DNA from 2 places in the Bacillus stercoris genome. Region 1 is predicted to be linked to the other one. Evidence: a T-box and tRNA genes for the amino acid it is inferred to sense, from the RefSeq annotation. Region 1 holds a T-box; the other holds one or more tRNA genes.

Region 1 (8,167 bases):
TCCGCCTGCATTCATCATCTTTTCCATGATCTTTCTGTATTCCCACACATCTTTTTTCATCCCTTTCAAATCCCAATGCCAGTAATATTCTGTTGTCATCACAATATAGTTTTCCATTTGTTCATCCATCATGCTGACGGCCAGAAGGGTCTTTCCGACAGCGCATCCCCGATAGTCCGGCGCTACTTCGATGGCTCCGAGCTCAAGCAAATCCTCCATATTTCCTTCAGACCATCTTTCGAGCGGGTCAGGATATAAATACGTGACATAGCCGACAATGGTTCGGCCGTCTCTGGCAATAATAATGCGCCCTTCTGGAAGGCCTGCAATATCGACTAGCGCTTCATGCTGCTCGCGAGGCGGGCGAAATGCGGTTAAATCTTTATGAAACTCATAACCTGCCAAATCCTCTGGAGAGACAGGCCCTTCTATCTGTAAAGAGCCGGTTGCTGTTTTGATGTTTGCTGAATGGTATGTTTTATGATGTTCCACTAATTCACCGTCCCATCAATTCTTATAAAAATACATGCCTTCTTTAAGAATACCAAAATATAAAGCGTTTTCAACATGGTTTATATTTTAAAAATTGAGAAGAATATGAATTTATACTATAATAATTGTGACAACTTCAGCAAAGGGGGATGTTTGGGCATGAATTTGAAAGCGTTACCAGCAATAGAGGGGGATCATAACTTAAAAAACTATGAAGAAACGTACCGGCATTTTGATTGGGCCGAGGCAGAGAAACATTTCTCTTGGCATGAGACAGGGAAACTGAATGCGGCGTATGAAGCGATTGACCGCCATGCCGAATCGTTTCGAAAAAACAAAGTAGCACTTTATTATAAAGACGCAAAACGGGATGAAAAATACACATTTAAAGAAATGAAGGAAGAATCAAACAGAGCCGGGAATGTGCTGAGACGGTATGGAAATGTGGAAAAAGGGGACCGCGTTTTTATTTTTATGCCGAGATCACCCGAGCTTTATTTTATTATGCTTGGCGCTATCAAAATTGGCGCCATCGCCGGGCCGCTGTTCGAAGCATTTATGGAGGGAGCGGTGAAGGACCGGCTTGAAAACAGTGAGGCAAAGGTTGTTGTCACAACGCCTGAGCTGCTGGAGAGGATACCGGCAGACAAACTGCCTCACTTGCAGCATATATTCGTAGTCGGCGGAGAGGCTGAGAACGGCACAAACCTCATCAATTATGATGAAGCAGCGAAACAGGAGAGCACAAGACTGGATATCGAATGGATGGATAAAAAAGATGGTTTTCTGCTTCACTATACATCAGGTTCCACTGGAACGCCAAAGGGCGTACTGCATGTCCATGAAGCGATGATTCAGCAATACCAAACAGGAAAGTGGGTCCTTGATTTAAAGGAAGAAGACATTTATTGGTGCACAGCTGATCCAGGCTGGGTGACAGGTACGGTATACGGCATTTTTGCACCGTGGCTGAACGGGGTGACAAATGTCATCGTCGGCGGACGTTTCAGCCCGGAAAGCTGGTATGGAACGATTGAACAGCTTGGCGTCAATGTCTGGTACAGCGCGCCGACCGCTTTTCGGATGCTGATGGGAGCGGGAGATGAAATGGCTGCGAAATATGATCTAACCTCACTCCGGCATGTACTCAGTGTTGGTGAGCCGCTAAATCCGGAGGTCATCAGATGGGGACACAAAGTTTTTAACAAACGAATCCATGATACATGGTGGATGACCGAAACGGGCAGTCAGCTCATCTGCAATTATCCTTGCATGGATATTAAACCCGGTTCGATGGGTAAGCCGATTCCGGGAGTGGAGGCTGCGATCGTTGACAATCAAGGAAATGAGCTTCCGCCATACCGAATGGGCAATCTCGCTATCAAAAAGGGCTGGCCTTCCATGATGCATACCATTTGGAATAACCCTGAAAAGTATGAATCGTATTTCATGCCGGGCGGCTGGTATGTGTCTGGTGATTCTGCTTACATGGATGAAGAAGGATACTTCTGGTTCCAAGGCAGAGTAGATGACGTCATCATGACCTCCGGTGAGCGCGTAGGCCCATTTGAAGTGGAGAGCAAGCTTGTCGAACACCCGGCTATTGCAGAAGCAGGTGTAATCGGAAAGCCTGATCCGGTACGGGGAGAAATCATTAAAGCCTTTATTGCACTCAGGGAAGGATTTGAGCCGTCTGACAAACTGAAAGAAGAGATCCGCCTATTTGTAAAGCAGGGTCTTGCAGCCCATGCGGCTCCGCGTGAGATTGAATTTAAAGATAAGCTTCCGAAAACCCGAAGCGGAAAGATCATGAGACGCGTGCTGAAGGCATGGGAGCTTAATCTCCCAGCCGGTGATCTGTCAACGATGGAGGATTAAAAGGCGGCGTTGACACGGGATTTTATTTATGTTAAAAATGATATAGCTTCATATGAAAAGGTAAAGATTGAGACAAGTAGAATATCCTTACGTTCCAGAGAGCTGATGGCCGGTGAAAATCAGCACAGACGGATATATCGAATACACTCATGAACCGCTTTTGCAAACAAAGCCGGCCAGGCTTTCAGTAGTGAAAGAACGGACCTGATCCGTTATCAGGCAAAGTGATAAGACGAATGTTTTGCATTCTCTTATTAGTAGGGTGGTACCGCGATAATCAATCGTCCCTTCGTGTAAACGAAGGGGCGTTTTTTATTTTAATCAAAAAAGGAGCTTTATCTTATGACAAACTTACTTGAAGATTTATCCTTCCGCGGATTGATTCAGCAAATGACAGATGAAGAGGGATTAAATAAACAGCTGAATGAAGAAAAGATCCGCTTGTACTCAGGTTTTGATCCGACAGCAGACAGCTTGCATATCGGACACTTGCTGCCTATTTTAACACTTCGCCGTTTTCAGCTTGCAGGGCATCATCCGATTGCACTTGTGGGCGGCGCTACGGGCCTCATAGGTGATCCAAGCGGAAAAAAAGCAGAGCGTACTTTAAACACTGCTGACATCGTTTCCGAATGGTCCCAAAAAATCAAAAACCAGCTGTCCAGATTTCTAGATTTTGACGCAGCAGAAAACCCAGCTGTCATCGCAAACAACTTTGACTGGATCGGCAAAATGAATGTGATCGATTTCCTTCGTGATGTCGGTAAAAATTTCGGCATCAATTACATGCTGGCAAAAGACACGGTCAGCTCAAGAATCGAATCCGGCATCTCGTATACGGAATTCAGCTACATGATTCTTCAATCTTATGATTTCTTAAATCTTTACAGAGACAAAAACTGTAAACTGCAAATCGGCGGTAGCGATCAGTGGGGCAACATCACAGCGGGTCTTGAACTGATCAGAAAATCAGAAGAAGAAGGAGCAAAAGCGTTCGGCCTTACGATTCCGCTTGTCACAAAAGCAGACGGCACGAAGTTCGGAAAAACGGAAGGCGGCGCGATCTGGCTTGATAAGGAAAAAACATCACCATATGAATTCTATCAATTCTGGATCAACACAGATGACCGTGATGTTATCAAATACTTGAAATACTTTACGTTCCTATCAAAAGAGGAAATTGAAGCATACGCTGAAAAAACAGAAACAGCGCCGGAAAAACGTGAAGCGCAAAAACGCCTGGCAGAAGAAGTGACATCGCTTGTTCACGGACGCGAGGCGCTGGAGCAAGCCATCAACATCTCCCAAGCGCTGTTCAGCGGCAATATTAAAGAGCTTTCCGCTCAAGACGTAAAGGTAGGCTTTAAAGATGTTCCTTCTATGGAAGTTGACAGCAGCCAAGAGCTTTCACTTGTAGATGTGTTGGTGCAATCTAAATTATCTCCTTCTAAACGTCAAGCGCGTGAAGACATCCAAAACGGAGCTGTTTACATTAACGGCGAACGCCAGACAGAAATAAATTATACCCTATCGGCTGAAGACCGCATCGAAAATCAATTTACTGTTCTGCGCCGCGGGAAGAAAAAATACTTCCTTGTGACATATAAATAAGAAAAAGATCCTTTGCCACTGAAGGCAAAGGATCTTTTTGTTTACCGCATAGGAATGAAAGGAAAAGAGTATATTAGATAGGGCAAACACGATCAACCACATCACCTTTTAAAAGAAAGGAGCGCTAAAGCGTGAATCTCATGTGCACGATTGCTAAAGAACGGATACAGCGGGATTATTGGGAGCGGCAGGCGCAAGATAGTGTTGGCCAGCAAGAGGCGAAAGACGAAACAGACGATAAAAAAACCCCAACCGCATAGCGGCAGGGGTTTTTAAAACGATTAACGAGAGTAGAACTCAACGATAAGCGCTTCGTTAATTTCCGGAGCAAGTTCAGAACGCTCAGGAAGACGAGTGAAAGTACCTTCAAGCTTTTCAGCGTCGAAAGTAAGGTATTCAGGAACGAAGTTGTTCACTTCAACAGATTCTTTGATGATAGAAAGGTTTCTTGATTTTTCGCGAACACCGATTGTTTGACCAGGCTTTACTTGGTAAGACGGGATGTCAACGCGGCTTCCGTCTACAAGAATGTGACCGTGGTTAACCAATTGGCGAGCTTGACGGCGAGTACGTGCTAAACCTAGCTTGTACACAACGTTATCAAGACGAGAATCTAAAAGAACCATGAAGTTTTCACCGTGTTTACCAGCTAGTTTGCCAGCTTTGTCAAACAAAGTGCGGAATTGGCGTTCGTTTACACCGTACATGTGACGAAGCTTTTGCTTTTCTTGCAATTGCAAACCGTATTCTGATAATTTTTTACGTTGTCCTGGGCCGTGTGGACCTGGAGCGTAAGGGCGTTTTTCTAATTCTTTTCCTGTACCGCTAAGAGAGATTCCTAGACGGCGGGACAGTTTCCAAGATGGACCTGTATAGCGAGCCATAATGTGACTCCTCCTTTGGTTTTATTTTTGTGGAAAATAAAAACCGTCTGCTCTATTCGACCATGCACATTTTGTTTTCATGTATCCTCGCTCCAGCAGCAGAGAGTTACACGATACACCTTATGGATAAGGAACAAAATGAAAACATAGAAGCTGAACAAAAAGGCTGCAATATTTCACACAAAGGTCATTATATAATTTATTTGTTTTGAAGTCAACCATTCCTCCATTATTGCTTCACCGTTTATGATATAATAAACAAAAATTAGTGGTAAACTTTTAGGTGATAAAAACATGGTAGAACAAACTAAAGATCAATTATCCGCCTTTCATTATCATATGCTCGATTTTTTATTAACCAAATCGGAAAAAGTCACATTCACCGACTCTTTCATATGGCTGACTTCGGCTATTCAAACCTATTTTTCAACCTTTTGTGTTTCGCTTACACCGTCATCATCAGACTTTGTGACAAAACTGGCAGATGGTGAAGTCCGTTTTTCCGTTTCAAAAATAAACGCTTCATCTTATCTGATTGAGGACGGCTCCGGCAGGCGTTTCCATCTTGCATGCAGGCAGGATGAAGAGATTCCTGAAGGGCTTCCGGATGTAGTTGCTTCATTTTTAAACCAGTCGATGAAACAAGAAACACTCTATAACAAAACGATCTACCAAAAAAAAATATACAAAATGACAGAGCTGTTCCATTCACTGCTTGATCAGACAGATGTGCTGAAGCAGCTTTTAGAAAGCTTGACAAGCACATTTTCTCTTTTTGAGTTTTCTTTATTTATATCGCACGATCAAGACCAATGTTTAGGGGTTCCTGCAAAAGAGCTGTATATGGAAGGGGAAAAATCCGATTCCTTTGCGCTCAAAGTGTATTTGTCCGGAGACATTTTGCGGAAAAATGAATCTGTCGCCTATATTCCGATCAAAGGACAGCAGGGCACATACGGGGTGTTGAAGGCTGAGGGAACGGGTGACAGCTTTCTTACTGATGCCTGCCTTGATGAAATGTCGCTGTTAGCAAACGCGGCGGGAAAAGCGTTTGAAAATGCCCAGCTCTACGAACAATCCAAAGCAAGCATCGCAAATTTGGAATTGATCAATGAAACATCACGCCGCTTGAATCAGCGGCTGACACTGACTGATACAATGAATGATCTGGCTGTGAGAATGGCAGAATCGTTTCAGGCAGAAGAAGTGGGATTTTTTCATATCGACCATTTTGAAAATCTAGCATTGCTCCCAGGAAGCACAGCATTTTTTAAAGAACAGAAGCCATCAGACTTTTATAATGAGCTGAAAGAAAAGCTGTATGAAGGTGAAAAAGGGGTTTTCATCGGGAATGGCCAGTCTGTTTTTGGGCAGGCGGGGTACGGCTCGCTGATGGCTGCCCCGATGATTCAAAACGACCGTCTTTTAGGCTTTGCGGTTTTATTGAAACAAGAGCTGTACGCTTTTACATTTGAAATGTACAAGCTGTTTCAGGCACTGATTCATCACGCGACACTCGCTGTAACCAATTCAATGCTTCGCGACCGTTTGGAGCATCTCGTAAAAACAGATCAGCTGACTGAACTGTATTCACGGGCGTATTTAGACGAAAAAATTCAATACAGCATGAAAATCCACCAAAAGGGTGTTTTTATTCTTGTTGATATTGATAATTTCAAGAATGTAAATGATACGTACGGCCATCAGACTGGGGACGAGATTTTAATTCAAGTTGCTTCAGTGATTAAAAGCAACATTCGAAAGCATGATGTCGGTGCCCGCTGGGGAGGCGAGGAGCTGGCGGTTTATTTGCCAAATGTGCCGGTTGCGGTGGGGAAACGGATTACCGAGCGGCTGGTTTATGCGGTCAGAAAAAATACGAAACCCAAGGTAACCATTTCCTGCGGTATCTCCTGCTGGACGACAGAAACAAGAAAGTCGCTGAAAGAGCTTGTGCATGAGGCTGATGAAGCGCTCTATAGCGCGAAACGGAACGGGAAAAACCGCTTGATGATTCATGACTCAATAAAATGAAAAAAGCCCAAAACGATATCAGTTTTGGGCTTTAATATTACTGCTCTAATGCTTTTTCTAGCTTTTCGGCAAATTGAGTTAAGTATTTTTCATCAATTTCGTCGAAACGGTTTTTCACGGGGCTGTCGATATCCAAGACGCCGACAATTTTGCCGTCTACACGAATCGGAAGCACAATTTCTGATTGAGACGCTGCATCGCAGGCGATATGTCCCGGAAACGCGTTTACATCCTCCACACGCTCCACTTTTCCGTTTGTGTACGCTGTGCCGCAAACCCCTCTGCCGAAAGGAATCCGAACACATGCCGGCAGGCCTTGGAACGGACCTAATACAAGCTGTCCATCCTCTTCTTTGGCAAAATAGAAACCCGCCCAGTTGACTTCAGGGAGCGAATGATACAGCAATGCTGAGGCATTTGCATAGTTAGCTATTGGATCTGTTTCGTCTTCGGTCATGGCTTCGAGCTGTTTTAGCAGAAGCTGATAGTCTTTTTCTTTATCTCCAGATTGTTTTTCGACATGGAACATGGAAAACCCTCACTTATTCTATAATATAAAACAAAGTTCCGGCTTTTCTGCCGGCATTTGTCGATAAGTTCTTACAGGAACAGCAGCTTCCTGCTTGAATAATATCAAGAGGAAGGAGTGAGCCGTATGAAAGTAAGCACCAAAGACAAAATTATTGAATCTGCTGTCATGCTTTTTAACCAAAAAGGATTTTCTGGCACATCTGTCCGTGAAATCGCAAAGTCAGCTGATGTAAATGTTGCGCACATCTCCTACTATTTTAAAGGCAAAGGAGGCTTGATGGAACACTTAGTTTCAGAGTTTTACGAAGGCTACAGCAAAACGCTTGAAACAGCGGCAAGCAATATCTCTTCTCAAAGCACGCAGGAACAGCTTCTCCAATTGGTTTTCGATATTTTATCCTATCAGCATAACCATCGTCAATTAACTCGTTTTGTCTACCGGGAAGTCACAATTGACTCCACGTTAATCAGGGAAATTATGTCGACATATTTAATGAAGGAAAAGTATATCTTCCAGCTGATCATTGAGAAAGGAGAAAAACAGCGTGAACATTTAACACTGCCGCTGCCTCATTTTATTCTCCAATTAAAATCTCTCTTGATGATGCCCTATCTCCAGCCTCAATATATTTCAGAAGTGCTCTACATGCAGCCGCACGAGCCGTATTTTTATAAAATGTATTTTGAAGAGATCAAGATTTGGATCAAAAGCGTCTTCCGGACAGGAGACGTGGCGC
Region 2 (8,167 bases), 1.5 Mb from region 1:
TCTCTGTTGTCGTTATCGAATAAAGCAATTGCATAAGAGCCTTTTAACAGTGTAAGTGTTTTGCGGAACGCTTCTTCTGTCTCAAGTCCTCCATTGACGAATTGCTCGATTACTTGAACGACCACTTCTGTATCGGTGTCACTTTTAAGCTCTACATCTTGCAAATACTCTTGCTTCAGCTGAACATAGTTCTCGATCACGCCGTTATGAACAAGTGTAAAGCGGCCCAGTGCGCTTTGATGCGGGTGAGCGTTCAGATAGCTTGGTTCGCCGTGTGTTGCCCAGCGAGTATGCCCAATTCCGGCTTTCGCTTCTACATTGGCATCCACAACTTCACGAAGATCTGCAATGCGTCCTTTTTCTTTGAACACATGGATTCCCTGTTCATTGGCAACAGCAATACCAGCAGAGTCATATCCGCGATACTCAAGCTTTTCTAACCCTTTTAATAAAATTTCCTTCGCATCAAGCTGACCGATATAACCTACGATTCCACACATATTTTTCTTCCTCCTAAGATGGTAAAAGGAGACGAAGAAAGTCAAATTTCAAGGGGACTTTCAATCGTCCCCTCCTACATGTTTTTTGGAAGATCATGTGATTTCTCTTTGTTCAAGGAGTCACCCCCTTGGTTTGAAGAAATCCTTACGGCTGTGATCTGTATACTCAGCCGGGAGGCATCCGCCGAAAATTCGATAACCTCCATCCTCGTCAACTAAGCCTTTTTCCGGGCGCTTAGTTCGGGCGCTATAATTATAGGTAAATCCATAATCCCGTCTACTTTTCCTATTAAGAAAGTAAGAACAAGACAAGCTTGATTTTACAGCATGTGGCATAAACGGTCAATTGTTTTTTAAACAACTTTGCCGTATGTCTCACAATTATCATATGTAAACGTCGCTTGTCTTGTTCGCTCTCTGATTAGAGACTTCGTTACTCTAATCCCATTTCTGACCGGACGACTTCAACAATGCGATTGACATACTCATCGCACAGCTCTTTCGTCTTCGCTTCAGCCATGACACGGACGAGCGGTTCAGTTCCTGAAGGGCGCACCAAAATCCGGCCGTCGCCGTTCATTTCTTTTTCAACTTCAGAAATAACTGCTTTTACTTTTTCATTTTCTTCAACTTTATATTTATCAGTCACTCTCACATTGACTAACAGCTGCGGGAACTTTTGCATTTCAGCTGCAAGCTCTGACAGAGGCTTGCCTGTTGCTTTCAAAGTGTTCATCAGCATAATAGCAGACAATAATCCGTCCCCTGTCGTGTTGTAATCAAGGAAAATAAGATGTCCTGACTGCTCTCCGCCGACATTATAGCCATCTTTTTTCATTGCTTCTACTACATAGCGGTCTCCGACAGCTGTCTGCACGCTTTTGATGCCTTCTTTCTCGAGCGCCTTATAGAAGCCGAGGTTGCTCATCACGGTTGAAACCACTGTATCATCCTTTAAGCGACCCTCTGATTTCAGGTGTTTTGAGCATATGTACATGATTTGGTCGCCATCAACGATATTTCCTTTTTCATCAACAGCAATCAGGCGGTCGCCATCACCATCGAACGCAAGGCCGAGATCGGCGTTTTTCTCTTTGACAAACGCGCTGAGCGCTTCAGGATGAGTCGATCCGACGCCGTCATTAATGTTTAATCCGTTCGGGGAAGTCCCCATTGTTGAAACATCGGCATCTAAATCAGCAAACAGGTGTGTCGCCAAGGATGACGTTGCGCCATGAGCACAGTCAAGTGCCACATGAATGCCTGTGAAATCTTCATCGGCTGTCTGTTTTAAGAATTGCAGATATTTTTGTCCGCCTTCAAAATAATCGTTAACAAGCCCAAGATCGGCTCCGACCGGTCTTGGCAGCTTATCCTCAGGTTCGTCCATCAGGCGCTCAATTTCAGCCTCCTGTTCATCAGAAAGCTTGAATCCGTCTCCCCCAAAGAACTTGATGCCGTTATCCTGCACTGGGTTATGAGAAGCGGAAATCATGACGCCCGCCTCTGCATCCATCGCTTTTGTCAAATAGGATACACCCGGTGTAGAAATGACACCCAGACGCATGACTTCTGCGCCAATGGATAAAAGTCCGGCGACAAGGGCTCCCTCCAGCATATGGCCGGAGATGCGTGTATCGCGGCCTATCAGCACTTTTGGACGTTGTTTGTCTTTTGTCAGCACATAACCGCCGAAACGTCCGACTTTAAAGGCCAGCTCAGGTGTAAGCTCACTATTGGCGACACCTCTTACACCGTCTGTTCCAAAATACTTGCCCATTTTGTAATCGCTCCTTTTTTATTCCGATGAGGATTGTGAATCCGCAGTGGATTCATCCTCATCCTGATCTTGGTTTTCGTCTTGGTTTTGATCGTTGCTGTTTTTATCAGTGTTCTTTGTATCTTCTTGCTGATTGTTCTTTTGATCATTTGTTTGTTTGTCTGTGTCATCCTGATTTCCTGATGTATTGCTGCTGTTATCATTCGTTGATGTATTGCTTTTTTTGGATGTCAGCTTGATTTTGGCGTTTTTCTGCCCCAAGGACCAGGTTACATTCTGAGGTCCGTTTACTTCAAGCTTCACGCTATGCTCCCCGTCCTCTAAATCTGAAACATTCACATACAATTCGATATCCGATTTTTTCAGTTTTTTTATATTCGCAGGAGAGCCTTTAGCCGTTATGTCTATCGCTTGTGATTCAGGATCAAGAAATTCAATGTTTTGTGAACTGCTCAGCCCTACAGTCTTGATAGAGACATTCTCAAACTTCTGATCCGCTTCACTATCGACTTCTATATGCAAAGTCACCTTTGACGGCGAGATTTTTTTGACGCCGTCAGGAAGCGGAATATCTGCCTCGATATCGGAATCCTTGTTAATTTTGCTTAAATCTAAGCTGACGCCATCAATAAATTCAAGAGAATCCAACACATCCTGTGAGCCGTAAACCGTTACCTCACTGGGGCTGGATTCAATTTTCGCTATGCTGACACCGTCAGGAAGGCTTCCTGTCCGTTCAATTTTAAAGGGCACTTTTTTACTTGGGCTTGTCACCGGAACGGTAATCTTGATGACCGAGGGCTCAACGTCGACAGGAAGCGCGTTTCCGTCTTTATCATAGACAGTCACTTTCGCTTCCTTTTCAATCGTCTCATCTGCGTTTTCCAAATTCACTGAAGCTTTGACAAGAGAAATATTATCGATCACATTTTTAGATCCGGTAATCTGCACATTTTTCGGACTGACAATCGGCTGCTCCGGAGAATAGCCTTTTTTCATCTTGCTTTTATTGTAGTACTCCACCTCTACAGGAAAGCTTTTGGTCGTCCGTTCCTGTATGGTCACTGTCGTAACAGACGGATTAATTGAGATTGTCAGCCCATCCGACACATTTTTGGCCTTAAGCTCAACCTTATGTGTGCCGGTTTTCAAATGTTCCATATCGGCGTATATTTCAAAGTTCTTGGTCTGCCTAGCCTTTTTCACGGCACTTGTCGAGCCTTTTATCGTGACATTAACCGTTTGCGGAACACCTGTCACGACGTAATTTTCATCATCATAATACGCTTTAACCGGAATATCGGTCAGAGTTGCTTCATCAGTTGTTGATGTCGGAAAGAAAGATTCACCCGGTTTTTTCGGAGTCGGTGCTTGGTTGCTGTTAACCGCCACATAAAGCAAGAGCGCGAAAAGCAGAGCAATGATTTTCACAGCCCAGCGGTTGTTTAAGAATTTATCCATTTTTCTTGCCCCTCCAATACCAGCGGATAGAAGAAGTGTCTCTGGTGTTTTTCTTAAACTCGGCTTCAAGCATTTCTTTCAGCGCTTCTTCTGTCAGCTCTCTGTGAAGGTCGCCGTTCTTTGCCACACTGACGCCGCCGGTCTCTTCAGACACAATAATCGTCAAACTGTCTGTTACCTCACTGATGCCGACAGCCGCTCTGTGCCGCGTGCCCAATTCTTTTGAAATAAACGGGCTTTCAGAAAGCGGCAAATAACAGGCGGCCGCGGCAATTTCATTATTCTTCATAATCACCGCACCGTCATGAAGCGGGGTGTTTGGGATAAAAATATTAATCAGCAGCTCAGAGCTGACTTTGGCATTCAGTGGTATGCCGGTCTCAATATAATCCCCCATTCCAGTATCCCGCTCAATGGTCAGCAGGGCGCCTATACGGCGTTTCGCCATATAATTGATCGCTTTTGTGATGGCCTCAATCGTTTTCTGCTGCGCTTCTTCTACAGGCGTGCCGCTCCTTGAAAAAAAGCGGCCGCGGCCTAGCTGTTCAAGCGCTCTTCTCAGCTCAGGCTGAAAGATAATAATAATTGCTAAAAATCCCCATGTTATCGCTTGGTCCATCAGCCACTGAAGTGTGCTGAGGCCCAAATATTGGCTGGCCATACGAACAAGCACGATGACTACAATTCCTTTTAACAGCTGAACCGCTTTCGTGCCGCGTATCACCATAATCAATTTATATATCACATACCAAACAAGGAGAATATCAACGGCATTGCCGAGGTACTGCAAAAAAGGGATATCCTCAAAAGCCATTTCCTCGTCCTCCAAGATTTCAGTCATTTCGTATTTTGTGTTTTACGTGTTACGCATATGTACTTTACATAGCGAGCCCATTATACCACATATCGATTTAGCAAGTGAAATGAGCCAGCCGCTCAGCCCGCAAAAAAAGAGCAAAGCGGCTAACGCGCTTTACTCTTCTCCGTTCGGATTGAATGCATTGAGTACACTTTTCCCCGCAGACTTCATCTTGTACCATGTCCAGTCGAATAATTGATTGATTTCTTCAATTTGACCGGTGACTTGTCCAGCAGAGGCCATATACTTTTCGCCGTTCACGACGGTTACATCCCCGTCTATTTTGCCTTTAATAATCAGCTTGCCGTTTTTGACAGTGACATCACCTTTAACCGTCTCACCTTCCGGCACGGTCACAGTATGGTTATGAACCACAAGATTCGGCTGCTTGGACACGCTGAAATTGTGGTCATTATGCCAGCTGTTAAAAAAACCTCCGCCCATCAAAATGATGAATACCGCAGCAGCTGCGATAACGGGATGGCTTCTGAACCATCTTTTCACAGAAGCTCTTTTCTTCTCCTTAGGCAATTTTGCCATGACATTAGCGGTAAAATCCGCGGGGGCTTCGACATGCGATGTGCTCCGTACGAGCGCTATAGATTTCTCCATCTCGTAAAAATGCTTTCTGCATGTCTCGCATGTCTCCAGATGTTCATTTAATACGTGTTCATCTTTTGGAAGGATATCTCCATCAAGATGCATATGCATAAGCTGCACAATTTGTTCAGGACAGCTCATTTCATCACCCCACTTAAAGATCCCTTAATTGTTTTCTAAGAGCCTCTCTGCCTCTGTGAATCCGCGTTTTCACAGTCCCCACAGGAATGTTTAGAATCTCCCCGATTTCAATTAATGAGAGTTCGTCAATATACTTTAATACGATGACTGTTCTGTATTTGTCAGGAAGCTTTAAAATTTTCTGCTGAATCGTGTTTGAGAGCTCCAGCGACACAACTGCATCTTCAGGCAAAACACCATCTGCGGCGATTTGAGAATACATGGTCAAGCCTTCCGTACCAGCCACCTCTGCATCGAGGTAATAATCCGGCTTCTTTTTGCGAATGCGGTCAATGGTCAAATTGGTCGCGATTCGATAAAGCCAAGTTGAAAATTTCCGGTTAATATCAAAACTGTCGATATTAACGTACGCTCTGATGAAAGCCTCCTGTGCAATATCCTCCGCCTCATGCACATTGCCAAGCATACGGTAGCAAAGCTGATAAATTTTATCTTTGTAAATATCTACGATGTCCGCAAATGCATCCTGGTCGCCTTTTTTGACTTGTTTAATTCTTTTTTTAATCATCATTTCCATATTTATCTAACCTCTGCCTTCACCGGTCTGTATGTATACGAGCTTCGTTTCAAAAGGTTTCAATTTTTTTATAAAATAAGTTTATCAAATTTTTGGCAGGGTGTAGATGGTAATTCGTGAATAAACTACCTTAACATATTTTTAAAATTATTATACAGACTGAACAGTTAGAAGTTGGAATGAATTTTAAAAAAGAAAAAAGACACCTTTTGGTCAAAGGTGTCTGTGACTGGGCTAGCTGGATTCGAACCAACGCATGACGGAGTCAAAGTCCGTTGCCTTACCGCTTGGCTATAGCCCAATAATGGTGGAGGGGGGCAGATTCGAACTGCCGAACCCTGAGGGAGCGGATTTACAGTCCGCCGCGTTTAGCCACTTCGCTACCCCTCCACATTAAATTTAGAAAAACAGTGCCGGCAAGAGGACTTGAACCCCCAACCTACTGATTACAAGTCAGTTGCTCTACCAATTGAGCTACACCGGCAAGATGGTGGAGGATGACGGGCTCGAACCGCCGACCCTCTGCTTGTAAGGCAGATGCTCTCCCAGCTGAGCTAATCCTCCAAATGGTGACCCGTACGGGATTCGAACCCGTGTTACCGCCGTGAAAGGGCGGTGTCTTAACCGCTTGACCAACGGGCCGTTGTGTTCTCGTCGAGCTGACAAAAGTTATTATATACAGGTCACCCCCTGTTTGTAAAGAGAAAAATTAAATTTTTTATTTTCAAACTTTTTAACTCCTTTTTTAACTGAAAAAGCCTCCCAACTAAAGTCATTTATTTTATGATAGAGACAAGCAAAGCAAGAGAGGAGAAACCAATATGATTCTAGTCAGTTCCTGCCTTGGAGGCATTGAGTGCAGATATAACGGCTCTCACGCAGCGTCTGAGAAAATCAGAAAACTCGTCGCTAAAAATAGAGCAGTCATGGCTTGCCCTGAACTTCTTGGCGGCTTTTCAACCCCCCGTGAACCCGCAGAAATCATAGGAGGCACCGGCGAGGATGTCCTCAATGGAACCGCAAAAATCGTGACAGCTTCAGGAGAAGATGTCACAGAGCTATATATGGAAGGTGCCGCGAAAACATTGGCTTACGCAAAAGAAATCAACGCCACTGCCGTCATATTAAAAGAAAACAGTCCATCTTGCGGAAGCGGCTTTATCTATAACGGCACATTCTCTGGCAAAAAAATCCCCGGCAGCGGAGTAACCGCCGCACTGCTAAAACAAGCGGGCTACCGCGTCATTTCAGAAAATCAGCTAGACGACATATTGTAAGGAGGCCACCCCATGACTCAAGACATTTCTTTATCCTTCTATAAGCCTGAACACTTGCCCGAGCTTCAATCATTCACGCTCACCAACGATGACAAACGCTTCACCTCCCTTCCAAAAGAGGTGCTGTCTCAGGCTCTGGGCATACAGGACCGCTACCCGGTTGTCATCTTAAAAGACGACCTTCCAGTCGGTTTTTTCATTTTACATGCATCAAAAGAAACGCTAGCTTGCTATTCTAACAATCCATTTGCTTTACTGCTCAGCTCCCTGTCTTTAAACGCTGTGCATCACGGAAAAGGGTACGCGAAAAAAGCCATGCTTTTGCTTCCCTCTTTTGTGAGCGGATACTTTCCATGGTGCGACGAAATCATCTTGGCCGTCAATCATCTGAACATACGCGCAAAACACCTTTATATGAAATGCGGGTTCCTTGATAAAGGACGGCGAAGAATCGGGCCGCTTGGAGAACAGTTGATCCTTCATCATTTCTTATAGTCTTGAGTGAAATAAAATTTCAAAAATGTAAAAACATAGTTGAAATATCATAACAGAAATGAATATACTGAATATTGAGATATATCATTTTAAAACAGGGGGCATCCTCATGTCAGAATCACTAAACCTTCATCATCTTACAACGGAATCACGCAATAGCCAAACGGTTGAAATCCACAAAGCAAACACTCTCGGCATCCTCAAAATGATCAACAACGAAGATATGAAAGTCGCTGCAGCCGTTCAGGAGGTTCTCCCCGACATCAAAACAGCTGTAGACTGCGCGTATGATTCATTTCAACATGGAGGCCGGCTCATATATACAGGCGCAGGCACAAGCGGCAGACTCGGCATCATGGATGCTGTTGAATGTCCTCCCACTTACAGCGTAAGTCCTGATCAGGTCATCGGAATCATGGCTGGAGGCCCCGAAGCCTTTTTACAGGCAGCAGAGGGCATTGAAGACAGTGAAAAAGC

What was found. The T-box of region 1 lies ahead of tyrS (tyrosine--tRNA ligase). A T-box ahead of a tRNA ligase gene usually reads a tRNA of that ligase, here a tRNA-Tyr.
Region 2: it encodes a tRNA-Tyr, which carries the amino acid that the T-box ahead of tyrS (tyrosine--tRNA ligase) is inferred to sense. The anticodon was not compared.

What each region holds. Positions count from the first base shown of each region.
Region 1 covers NZ_CP121861.1:1,356,552-1,364,718, forward strand. The annotation lists gene acuA (acetoin utilization protein acetyltransferase AcuA) at 1-492, opposite strand, end outside; gene acsA (acetate--CoA ligase) at 652-2,370, shown strand; T-box leader at 2,425-2,662, shown strand; gene tyrS (tyrosine--tRNA ligase) at 2,713-3,981, shown strand; gene sr7p (small protein SR7P) at 4,113-4,241, shown strand; gene rpsD (30S ribosomal protein S4) at 4,263-4,865, opposite strand; gene QA442_RS07075 (diguanylate cyclase domain-containing protein) at 5,160-6,899, shown strand; gene QA442_RS07080 (GAF domain-containing protein) at 6,937-7,428, opposite strand; gene refZ (transcriptional regulator RefZ) at 7,555-8,167, shown strand, end outside.
Region 2 covers NZ_CP121861.1:4,163,419-4,171,585, forward strand. The annotation lists gene glmS (glutamine--fructose-6-phosphate transaminase (isomerizing)) at 1-500, opposite strand, end outside; gene glmM (phosphoglucosamine mutase) at 934-2,280, opposite strand; gene cdaR (CdaA regulatory protein CdaR) at 2,299-3,741, opposite strand; gene cdaA (diadenylate cyclase CdaA) at 3,734-4,555, opposite strand; gene rsiW (anti-sigma-W factor RsiW) at 4,715-5,341, opposite strand; gene sigW (RNA polymerase sigma factor SigW) at 5,355-5,918, opposite strand; tRNA gene QA442_RS21460 (tRNA-Gln) at 6,148-6,219, opposite strand; tRNA gene QA442_RS21465 (tRNA-Tyr) at 6,224-6,308, opposite strand; tRNA gene QA442_RS21470 (tRNA-Thr) at 6,330-6,402, opposite strand; tRNA gene QA442_RS21475 (tRNA-Val) at 6,407-6,482, opposite strand; tRNA gene QA442_RS21480 (tRNA-Glu) at 6,486-6,560, opposite strand; gene QA442_RS21485 (2-thiouracil desulfurase family protein) at 6,740-7,195, shown strand; gene QA442_RS21490 (GNAT family N-acetyltransferase) at 7,208-7,690, shown strand; gene murQ (N-acetylmuramic acid 6-phosphate etherase) at 7,800-8,167, shown strand, end outside.